DNA from 3 places in the Streptomyces sp. NPDC060027 genome. Region 1 is predicted to be linked to each of the others. Evidence: riboswitches for the same ligand, from Rfam matches in the RefSeq annotation. Region 1 holds a riboswitch; each other region holds the start of a gene.
What was found. A riboswitch is a leader RNA that binds a small molecule or an ion and turns the genes downstream of it on or off. The one in region 1 is predicted to bind S-adenosylmethionine.
Positions count from the first base shown of each region.

Region 2: it holds a riboswitch for S-adenosylmethionine, as region 1 does, so the genes downstream of both, ACFWBT_RS00475 (cell envelope biogenesis protein OmpA) here and ACFWBT_RS20240 (aminotransferase class V-fold PLP-dependent enzyme) in region 1, are expected to answer to the same signal.
Region 3: it holds a riboswitch for S-adenosylmethionine, as region 1 does, so the genes downstream of both, thrC (threonine synthase) here and ACFWBT_RS20240 (aminotransferase class V-fold PLP-dependent enzyme) in region 1, are expected to answer to the same signal.

Region 1 is NZ_JBHWVI010000076.1:17,403-20,604, reverse strand. Features, by position in the region: gene ACFWBT_RS20250 (rhomboid family intramembrane serine protease) at 1-107, shown strand, start outside; gene ACFWBT_RS20245 (Lrp/AsnC ligand binding domain-containing protein) at 150-431, shown strand; gene ACFWBT_RS20240 (aminotransferase class V-fold PLP-dependent enzyme) at 471-1,832, opposite strand; SAM riboswitch class IV at 2,022-2,138, opposite strand; gene trpD (anthranilate phosphoribosyltransferase) at 2,224-3,202, opposite strand, start outside.
Region 2 is NZ_JBHWVI010000001.1:119,941-123,142, reverse strand. Features, by position in the region: gene ACFWBT_RS00480 (MFS transporter) at 1-219, opposite strand, end outside; gene ACFWBT_RS00475 (cell envelope biogenesis protein OmpA) at 558-1,247, opposite strand; SAM riboswitch class IV at 1,547-1,692, opposite strand; gene ACFWBT_RS00470 (amino acid ABC transporter permease) at 2,154-3,158, shown strand; gene ACFWBT_RS00465 (amino acid ABC transporter ATP-binding protein) at 3,155-3,202, shown strand, end outside.
Region 3 is NZ_JBHWVI010000201.1:13,099-16,300, forward strand. Features, by position in the region: gene ACFWBT_RS34050 (glucosyl-3-phosphoglycerate synthase) at 1-792, opposite strand, end outside; SAM riboswitch class I at 998-1,154, shown strand; gene thrC (threonine synthase) at 1,172-2,479, shown strand; gene ACFWBT_RS34060 (MoaD/ThiS family protein) at 2,476-2,751, shown strand; gene ACFWBT_RS34065 (cold-shock protein) at 3,193-3,202, shown strand, end outside.

The sequences.
Region 1 (3,202 bases):
TCGTCTACGCGTGGGCGCGCTACGGGCGCCGTACGGCCGCCGCACCCTCCCCGGGGGCGCTGCCGGGACCCCCGGCGCCGCAGCCCGGCCAGGTGGACCGCGAGTAGGGTGAGATCCCCAGCAGTGGCCCCCGAGGGAGAGAACCAGCCGTGATCACCGCGATCGTCCTCATCAAGACCAGCGTGGACCGGATCCCCGAGATCGCCGAGTCGATCGCGTCGCTGGAGAGCGTCAGCGAGGTCTTCTCCGTCACCGGCACCTACGACCTGATCGCGATGGTCCGGGTCAAGGCCCACGACGATCTGGCGGACGTCATCCCCGGCAAGATCAGCAAGATCCCGGGCGTCGAGGCGACGGACACGCACGTGGCGTTCCGTACGTACTCGCAGCACGACCTGGAGGCGGCGTTCGCGATCGGCCTCGACTCCTGACCGACGGGACACCGCCTCCGGGCGGGACCCGCGCGGGCGTCAGACGGCCGGGACGCAGCGGCCGTCCTCGGTGCGGTACCGCCACCGCGCGCCGTCCCGGACGAGCTCGCGCACCGCGCGGACGAAACGCTCCACGTGCTCGTCGGGGGTACCGGCGCCGAAGCTGACGCGGATGGCGTTGAGGGACTTCTCCCCGGGGGCCGCCTCGGGGGCGCCGCACTCCCCCTGGGTCTCCGGGTCGCTGCCGAGCAGCGTGCGGACCAGCGGGTGGGCGCAGAAGAGGCCGTCGCGGACGCCGATGCCGTACTCGGCGGAGAGCGCGGCCGCGAAGTGCGAGCTGTTCCAGCCCTCGACGACGAAGGAGATGACGCCGACCCGCGGGGCGTCGTCGCCGAAGAGGGAGAGGACCCGGACCTCGGGGACCTCGGCGAGGCCCGCGCGGACGGTACGGATCAGGTGCTGCTCACGGGCGACGAGGGTGTCGAAGCCCTCCTCGGTGAGCGCCTTGCAGGCCGACGCGATCGAGTAGGCGCCGATGACGTTCGGCGAGCCCGCCTCGTGCCGGGCGGCGCTGTCGTGCCACTCCACGTCCACGCCGCCGTCCGCGCGCCGGGAGACCTTGCGGCTGGCGCCGCCGCCCGCGAGGTACGGCTCGGCCTCGCGCAGCCAGTCGGAACGGCCCGCGAGGACACCGGAGCCGAAGGGCGCGTACAGCTTGTGCCCGGAGAAGGCGACCCAGTCGACGTCGAGGTCCTGGACCGACACCGGGTGGTGCGGGGCGAGCTGCGCGGCGTCGAGGACGATCCGGGCGCCGTGGGCGTGCGCGGCGGCGGCCAGCTCACGCACCGGCCACAGCTCCCCGGTGACGTTCGAGGCGCCGGTGACACAGACCAGGGCCGGTCCCTGGGGGTCACGGCCGGCGAGTGCGCGCTCCAGGGTGGCGACGGCCTCGCCCGGGGTGCGCGGGGCGTTCAGGTAGGTCACCCGGGCGTCGCGCCAGGGCAGCAGCGAGGCGTGGTGCTCGGTCTCGAAGACGAAGACCTGGCAGTCGGCCGGGAGCGCGGCGGCGAGCAGGTTGAGCGAGTCGGTGGTGGAGCGGGTGAAGACCACCTGGTCCCCGGCGCGGCAGTCGAGGAACTCCTCGACGGTCCTGCGGGCGTTCTCGAAGAGATCGGTGGACAGCTGCGAGAGGTAGCCGGCGCCCCGGTGGACGCTGCCGTAGTACGGCGCGTACGCGGCCACGTCGTCCCACACCCGCTGGAGGGCGGGCGCGCTGGCGGCGTAGTCGAGGGCGGCGTAGCTGACCTCGCCGCCGGTGACGAGGGGGACGCTGACATCCCGGCCCAGAACGGCCAGAGGGGCACAAACGGTCCGGTCGGCGGCAGCGGTGGAGACAGACATGGCGAGCTCCTGTGAGAGGCAGGCGGGATCGCTGCGCGAGCCGGCCGCCCGGAGGCAGGGCTCAGCGCAGGGAAGGGTGAAAAGGGTGCGCGGAGGTGGGGCTCGACGCCCTATCGCATTCGCTTGCTCACAGAAGGCTCCCTCGAACGACCAGGACCCCTGGTTGCATCCACTCGGAAGAGCGGGAGGGGTCCGCGCTTGCCGTAGGCCTCGCTGCCTACGACCTGGTCTTCACCCGGGGCACCCCGCCACGGACGGAGGGTTGCCGGACAGTCGGCCGGGGCCTCATGACTGTCACTCATGACCTGATACAGCATCTTGCCAGAAGATCTTCGACGCGCAAGGCGCAGTCCGGATCGTGGACTGCGCCCCGCGTCGCCTCGCCCGGGGATCAGGCGTTGCTGGCGGCCACCCACCGGTCGAGGGTGCGCTTCGCGGCCCCGGAGTCGATCGCCTCGGCCGCCTTCGCCATTCCGGCGCGGAGCTGGTCCGCGAGCGGAGCGCCGGTCGGCGACAGGGCCACCAGGGCCGCCGCCGAGTTCAGCAGGACCGCGTCCCGTACGGGCCCGGTCTCGCCGTCCAGCAGGCGCCGGGCGACCTCGGCGTTGTACGAGGCGTCGGCGCCGCGCAGGGCCTCCACCGGGACGATGTCGAGCCCGACGTCGCGCGGGTCGAAGCGCTCCTCGGTGACCGAGCCGTCACGGACCACCCAGACGTGGGAGCCCGCGGTGGTGGTCAGTTCGTCGAGGCCGTCGTCGCCGCGGAAGACCAGCGAGGAGTTGCCGCGCTCGGCGAACACGCCCGCCACGATCGGCGCCATCCGTGCATCGGCGACGCCGACCGCCTGGGCTTTCACCCGCGCCGGGTTGGTCAACGGTCCGAGCACGTTGAAGGTGGTCCGGATGCCCAACTGGCCGCGGGCCGCCGCCACATGACGCAGCGCCGGGTGGAACTTGACCGCGAAGCAGAAGGTGATCCCGGCCACCTCGGCCACCTCGGCGACCCGGCTCACCGGCAGTTGGAGATTGACGCCGAGCTTCTCCAGGACGTCCGACGCCCCGGAGGCGGAGGACGCGGCCCGGTTGCCGTGCTTGACGACCTTGGCGCCGGTGCCGGCCACCACGATCGAGGACATCGTGGAGATGTTGACGGTCTTCGCGCCGTCGCCGCCCGTACCGACGATGTCGACGGTGCGCCCGGGCACCTCGATCACATTGGCGTGCTCGTACATCGCCCGGACGAGTCCGGAGATCTCCTGGACGGTCTCGCCCTTGGCCCGCAGGGCCACCACGAACCCGGCGATCTGCGCGTCGGTCGCCTCGCCGCGCATGATGCGGTCCATCGCCCAGGCGGTGTCGTCCGCGCTCTGG
Region 2 (3,202 bases), on a different contig from region 1:
CTTGCCGCCGGGGATCATCAGCGCGGCCATGACGAGCAGGAAGATCGTGATCGCGATCTGCACGCCCTGCACGGTGGTGTCGAGGTCCTCGCTGATGTCGTTGATCATCACGTTCATGTTGGAACCGGCGAAGCTGCAGATGAACTGGGCGAGGGCGAGCGGGGCGAGAATCCTGCGCTGCGCCCCCGACGGCGGTGTCGACGCGCCTGTGTCAGCCATCGCCATTCCTTATGACCGCCGGACGTGTGGTCTGGGTGTCGCTCTCCTACGCTCATAGACTGCGCCGAACGTCGACGGACCGCATGTGCGCGGGCGCGGCAGACCGGTGAAATCCCGGTGGACCGTCCCGGCCGCCTCCGGGACTTCAGGACCTGTCCTGGGCGCGGGGCTGGACACCCTTGACCAGGGCCGGGAGCGGACCTCGGCCCTGAAGGGCGTGCGCATCGTACTGATCCCAGGCGGCTGAACGGACCGGACGCCGGGCCGGCGTCCGGTTCTCCGAGCAGCCGTCTGTGTGAGCACCCCGCTCACCCGTTCGGGTGGGCGCTACGGGCTCCTCACCGCCGCCCGGCGGTACCTCCGCTCCGGAAGGCGGGGTGGTCGCCGAGGCGGCGTACGTAGTCCTGGAGCTGGGGGAATGAGCGCAGGGCGCCGTCCGGGCCCAGTCGGGTGAGGGCCACCCACACGTCCACGTCCCCCGCCGTCAGCGTCTCGCCCAGGACATAGGGCCGTACGGCGAGTTGACAGTCCAACAACTCCAGCGCCGCGGAGAGCTCCGAGGGCTGGGCGGTAGGCGTGACATCGCGGTCCAGCAGGTCGCGGAGCGCCTCGATGTCCGCGGCGAGGGCCGGGGGACGCAGCGTCGAGGGGCACCCCGCGCCGTGACCGGAGAGCAGCCCCGCGAGATCGCGGAGGATGTCGGGGGTGTGGTTGCTGACGATGCGTCCGCTCCACCGGTCGCACAGCGCGGGCGCCGTCAGCGGTCCGTCGTAGTGGTGCTCGGTGGACTCGTAGGCGCGGCGCAGCGAGGCGAAGGCGTCAGGTGTCCCGGCGGGATGCGTCAGGACCGTCGTGGCGACGGAGTCCTTCAGGCCCAGCAGGTCGAGGGTGATCGCGATGCGCAGCGAGAGCGGACAACTCTCCGACAGATACAGCTCGTAGCGGTGCGGTGCCGGGTAGAAGCCGCCGGCCAGGCCGACACCGATCCGGCTGTCGACGCGGTGGGGGAGGGCAGAGGGCGTCGCCACCTTGAGACGAAGCTCAGAGGGGAACGAAACCTGGTCACAGGGACGTGAGTTGGCCGTGCTGGAAGTGCGCGAAGCTGTCTCAGGCATGACTCTCCCTTGGGGAACGAGGAAGCCACCGCCGCCTTGTGGGCACCAGCGGCCGAATGCGGAACGACTGCGCTCGTCGCACCGGTCCGGATCGAACGGACCGGCTGCGGATCAGTAAGCGCTGGAGACACGCAACAGATCGATGTGCAGGCGCCTCGTCAAGCCGTTCCTGGGCATTCTCACCGGTCCCACTCCAGGGCTCGCGAGACGCGAGACCACGCTTGCCCCGCCGCACCGGCGGGACCCGGTCGTCACCCGGGGCACCCCGTCGCGGTGGAAGGGTTGCCTGTCAGCGAGCCGGGGCCGATGACCACAGGTGCGGGACGAACCCGCACCGTGGGCGCTGACAATCGTGACCGTCCATGCCAGTCTCGGTGCGCCCTGTGGCGCCGTCAAGAACGCCGGGCACGCGGTCTCACCTGGTGGTCACCCGCATTGACATTCTTTTCGGGGCGGGCCTAACGTGCGGCCCACAACGGGATGCCCCAGGGCCGGAGAGACGATGGTGACGGCGATGAACGCAGCTGACGGGACGGCCGCATGGCGGCGCCTCGGTCGCGTCGTGCTGTGCGCCGACCGCTCCGTCGACCTGCTTCGCGTCAACAGCGCGCTGTGTACGGACACGTGTCGCACCCTCTGCCAAGGCTGACGGCCCCTCTTCCGAATCGCTGACGACCACCGCTGTAGCGGTGTGCCCCTTCTCCGTCCAGCCCCCGTGCCATGTGCGCCCGTGCCCTCGTTTCGTGCCGAGCCGTTACGGCTCCGCGTCACGCTGCCGCTCGCCGTGGTCCGGGGTGTCCGAATCCGCTGGAGCTCTCCATGAGTGAATCTCCGGGCCTTGCTGTGTCCTCCGGATCAGCGCCGCCCGCCCAGGCCATCCCCCGTCCCGACGTCCCCGCCGCGCCCAAGACCCCGGCCGCTCAACGGGTCCTGCCCCTCCGGCGTCCCGGCCGCTGGATCATCACGGCCGTCGTGCTCGTGCTGGTCGCCCAGATCACCCACGGCCTGGTGACCAACCCCTTCTACCAGTGGGACCGTTTCCAGTACTGGTTCCTGCGCCCGACGATCCTCGACGGTCTGCTCATCACCCTCGAAGTCGCCGTCTACAGCGCGGTGTTGGGATTGCTCGGCGGGATCCTGCTCGCGTTGGCCCGGCTCTCCCCGAGCCCGGTGCTGCGCGCGGTGAGCTGGGTCTACACCTGGCTGTTCCGCTCGGTACCGCTCATCGTCGTCCTGCTGTTCCTCTACAACTTCAGCGCGCTGTACCAGACGTTGAGCGTCGGGGTGCCGTTCGGTCCGGCCTTCTTCACCTTCGACGAGTCCCGTCTGGCCACCGACATGGCCGTCGCCGTCGTCGGACTGAGCCTGAACGAAGCGGCGTACGCCTCCGAAGTGGTGCGCGGAGGCATCCTCTCCGTCGACCAGGGCCAGCACGAGGCGGCCTCCGCCCTGGGACTGCCGAAGCGGTACCAGTTCGCGAAGATCGTCTTCCCGCAGGCGCTGCGCTCCATCACCCCTAACTACGTCAACCAGTTGATCGGCCTGATCAAGGGCACCTCGCTGGTCTTCTACGTCTCCCTGCTGGACCTGTTCGGCTCCGTGCAGAGCATGGGCAGCACCTACCCCGGCGACATCGTGCCGCTGCTCCTGGTCGCCACCGCCTGGTACCTGATCCTGACGAGCGTCGTGTCCGTCATCCAGTTCTACGTCGAGCGGCACTACTCGCGGGGCGCGTTGCGCACCCTGCCGCCGACCCCGTTGCAGAAGGTACGGAACGGTCTGCGCGACGTGCGGGCCCGGATCCGGAGGGAGACGGCGATATGACCGACGAAGCGCGTCAGACGACAGTCAAGACCAGGACGGCTCCG
Region 3 (3,202 bases), on a different contig from region 1:
CTGGGCGGTGCGGTAGATCGCGGCGGCCATACGGCCCAGGGCCTGGCCGTCCTGGTGACGGTGCTTGCGGACGCCGACGTCGACCTGGGCGAGGGCGTCCAGGCCCACCAGGTGCAGGGCGTCGACGAGCATGCCCAGCTCCACGCCGTAGCCGACGGGGAACGGGAGCTGTTCGAGCAGGGAGCGACGGGCCGCGTACTCGCCGCCGAGCGGCTGGACGAAGCCCGCCAGCTGCGGCCAGTGCATGTTCAGCAGGGGGCGGGCCATCAGCTCGGTGACCCGGCCGCCCTGTCCCGAGGCGCCGCCCAGCGGGCGGTCGTACATGGCCTTGACCAGATCGACCCCGGGGTCGGTGAGCAGCGGGCCCACGATCCCGGTGACGAAGTCGGACGAGAACTCCCTGAGGTCCGCGTCGATGAAGCAGACGATGTCCCCGCTCGTCACGAGCAGCGACCGCCACAGCACCTCACCCTTGCCGGGCACCGCGGGAATCCGCGGGAGGATGTCGTCGCGGTGCACGACTCTCGCGCCCGCGGCGGCGGCGACCGCCGAGGTGCGATCGGTCGAGCCCGAGTCGACGACGACGATCTCGTCGACGAGGGGCACCTGCTGCATCAGGTCGTGGCGGATGATCGCCACGATCTCGCCGACCGTCTCCTCCTCGTTGAGCGCGGGCAGTACGACGCTGACCGTCGATCCGGTGGAACGTTTCGCGGCCATGAGCTTGTGGAGCGGGCGGTCGGTCAGGGACCAGGAGCGTGTGCTCAGCCAGCTTTCGACATCTTTCAGCACGGTCTGCGGCTCCTCACTGTCTGATCACACGCTCTCATCAGCGTGCCCGCTGCGGCCAGCGGCAGATCGATTGCCGTCGTCTCGCGGTGCGGACGACTATCTCAACTGTCCTGGCCTTCGGTTACAGTCTTGAACAACGCGGATGACCATCGCATGTCCTGGATCATCGGCGCGTATCGCGTTCAACAGTTCAACAATCAAATACCGCTCATCCAGAGGGGCAGAGGGATACGGCCCGATGAAGCCCCGGCAACCCTCCAGCCGGTCTCGTACCGATCGATGTCGATCGCGTCGCGAGGCTCCCGGCTAGGGAAGGTGCCAAATCCGTCTCACGGCGAAGTGCGTCGTGAGGAAGATGAGGAGAAAGGGCCTCGCCTCCATGGCTGCGCAGACAGTTGCAAGCACCACGAACTCCGTGAACTCCGCCGATGCGGTGGACCTCGGTCCGGCAGCGGCGCTTTCCTGCCGCGAGTGCGGGCACCGCGTCCCGCTCGGACCGGTCTTCGCCTGCGAGGAGTGTTTCGGCCCGCTGGAGATCGCCTACGACTTCTCGGCCTACGAGACCGAAGAGCTCCGCAAGCGCATCGAAGCGGGACCCGCGAACATCTGGCGCTACGCGCCCCTCCTGCCCGTCCCCGCGGACGTGGCGCAGAAGCCGAACATCAACCCCGGCTGGACCAAGCTCGTCCAGGCCGACAACCTGGCCCGCGAGCTCGGTGTCGACGCCGGCAAGCTCTTCGTCAAGGACGACTCCGGCAACCCGACGCACTCCTTCAAGGACCGCGTCGTCGCCCAGGCCATCGAAGCGGCCCGCGTCTTCGGCTTCACCACCCTCTCCTGCTCCTCCACGGGCAACCTCGCCGGCGCCGTGGGTGCCGCGGCGGCCCGTGCCGGCTTCCGCTCCTGCGTGTTCATCCCGCACGACCTGGAGCAGGGCAAGGTCGTCATGGCCGCGGTCTACGGCGGCGAACTCGTCGGTATCCAGGGCAACTACGACGATGTGAACCGCTTCTGCTCCGAACTGATCGGCGACCCGGCCGGCGAGGGCTGGGGCTTCGTCAACGTCAACCTGCGGCCGTACTACGCCGAGGGCTCCAAGACGCTGGCGTACGAGATCTGTGAGCAGCTCGGCTGGAAGCTGCCGGACCAGCTGGTCGTGCCGATCGCCTCCGGCTCCCAGCTCACGAAGATCGACAAGGGCCTGCAGGAACTGATCAAGCTCGGGCTCGTCGAGGACAGGCCGTACAAGATCTTCGGCGCCCAGGCCGAGGGCTGCTCCCCGGTGTCCGTCGCCTACAAGGCCGGTCACGACGTCGTGCGCCCGCAGAAGCCGGACACCATCGCCAAGTCGCTCGCCATCGGCAACCCGGCTGACGGGCCGTATGTGCTCGACATCGCGCGGCGCACCGGCGGTGCCGTGGAGGATGTGAACGACGAGCAGATCGTCGACGCGATCAAGCTGCTCGCGCGCACCGAGGGCATCTTCGCGGAGACGGCCGGCGGCGTGACCGTCGGCGTCACCCGCAAGCTGATCGAGAACGGTCTCCTCGATCCGACCCTGACCACCGTCGTGCTGAACACCGGCGACGGCCTCAAGACTCTGGACGCGGTGGCCTCGGACACCGGGCTGACCGCGACCATCCGCCCGAACCTCGACTCCTTCCGAGAGGCAGGCCTCGCATCATGAGCGTCAACGTCCGCATCCCCACCATCCTGCGCACCTACACCGGGGGCGTCGCCGAGGTGACGGCCGAGGGTACGACCCTCGCCGAGGTCATCGCCGACCTGGAGAAGAACCACACGGGCATCGCCGCGCGCGTTCTGGACGACCAGGGCAAGCTGCGACGCTTCGTCAACGTGTACGTCAACGACGACGACGTCCGGTTCGAGCAGGGCTTGGAGACGGCGACCCCGGACGGTGTGGGCGTCTCGATCATTCCGGCCGTCGCCGGAGGCTGATCGTTACCCTCGGTAATGCCGAACACGCTGAGTTCATAGAATTGCCCCCTCCGTGAGAGAAACGGAGGGGGCAATTCTGCAGGGTTGAGCGCGCTACAGTTGGGGAAGTCGCTTCGCTTTCGATGTTGGTTTCATGCCGGATGCATATGAGTCCTCGCCCGGCATCCGACAAGAAGTAGCCAAACTGCCCCGCCTTTTTGAGCCGTTTATGGCATTTACGGGGCCCGACTTGCCCTGAATCCTTGCATATCCTCCGCATGTCAACGATCAGCCATGCCCAGAATTCTCGTCCGATTGACCTGTTGCAGACGGCAGTTGGACAGATACATTCAGCCGCGGTCGACGCGTTCCGGCGCACACCCCCAACCGTTGGGGGGTGAGGTCTGACCCGGATCCGCGAAGTGTGGATCTGTGCAAGGGCCAGTAATAGGGGAGTTAGGCATGGCTCAGG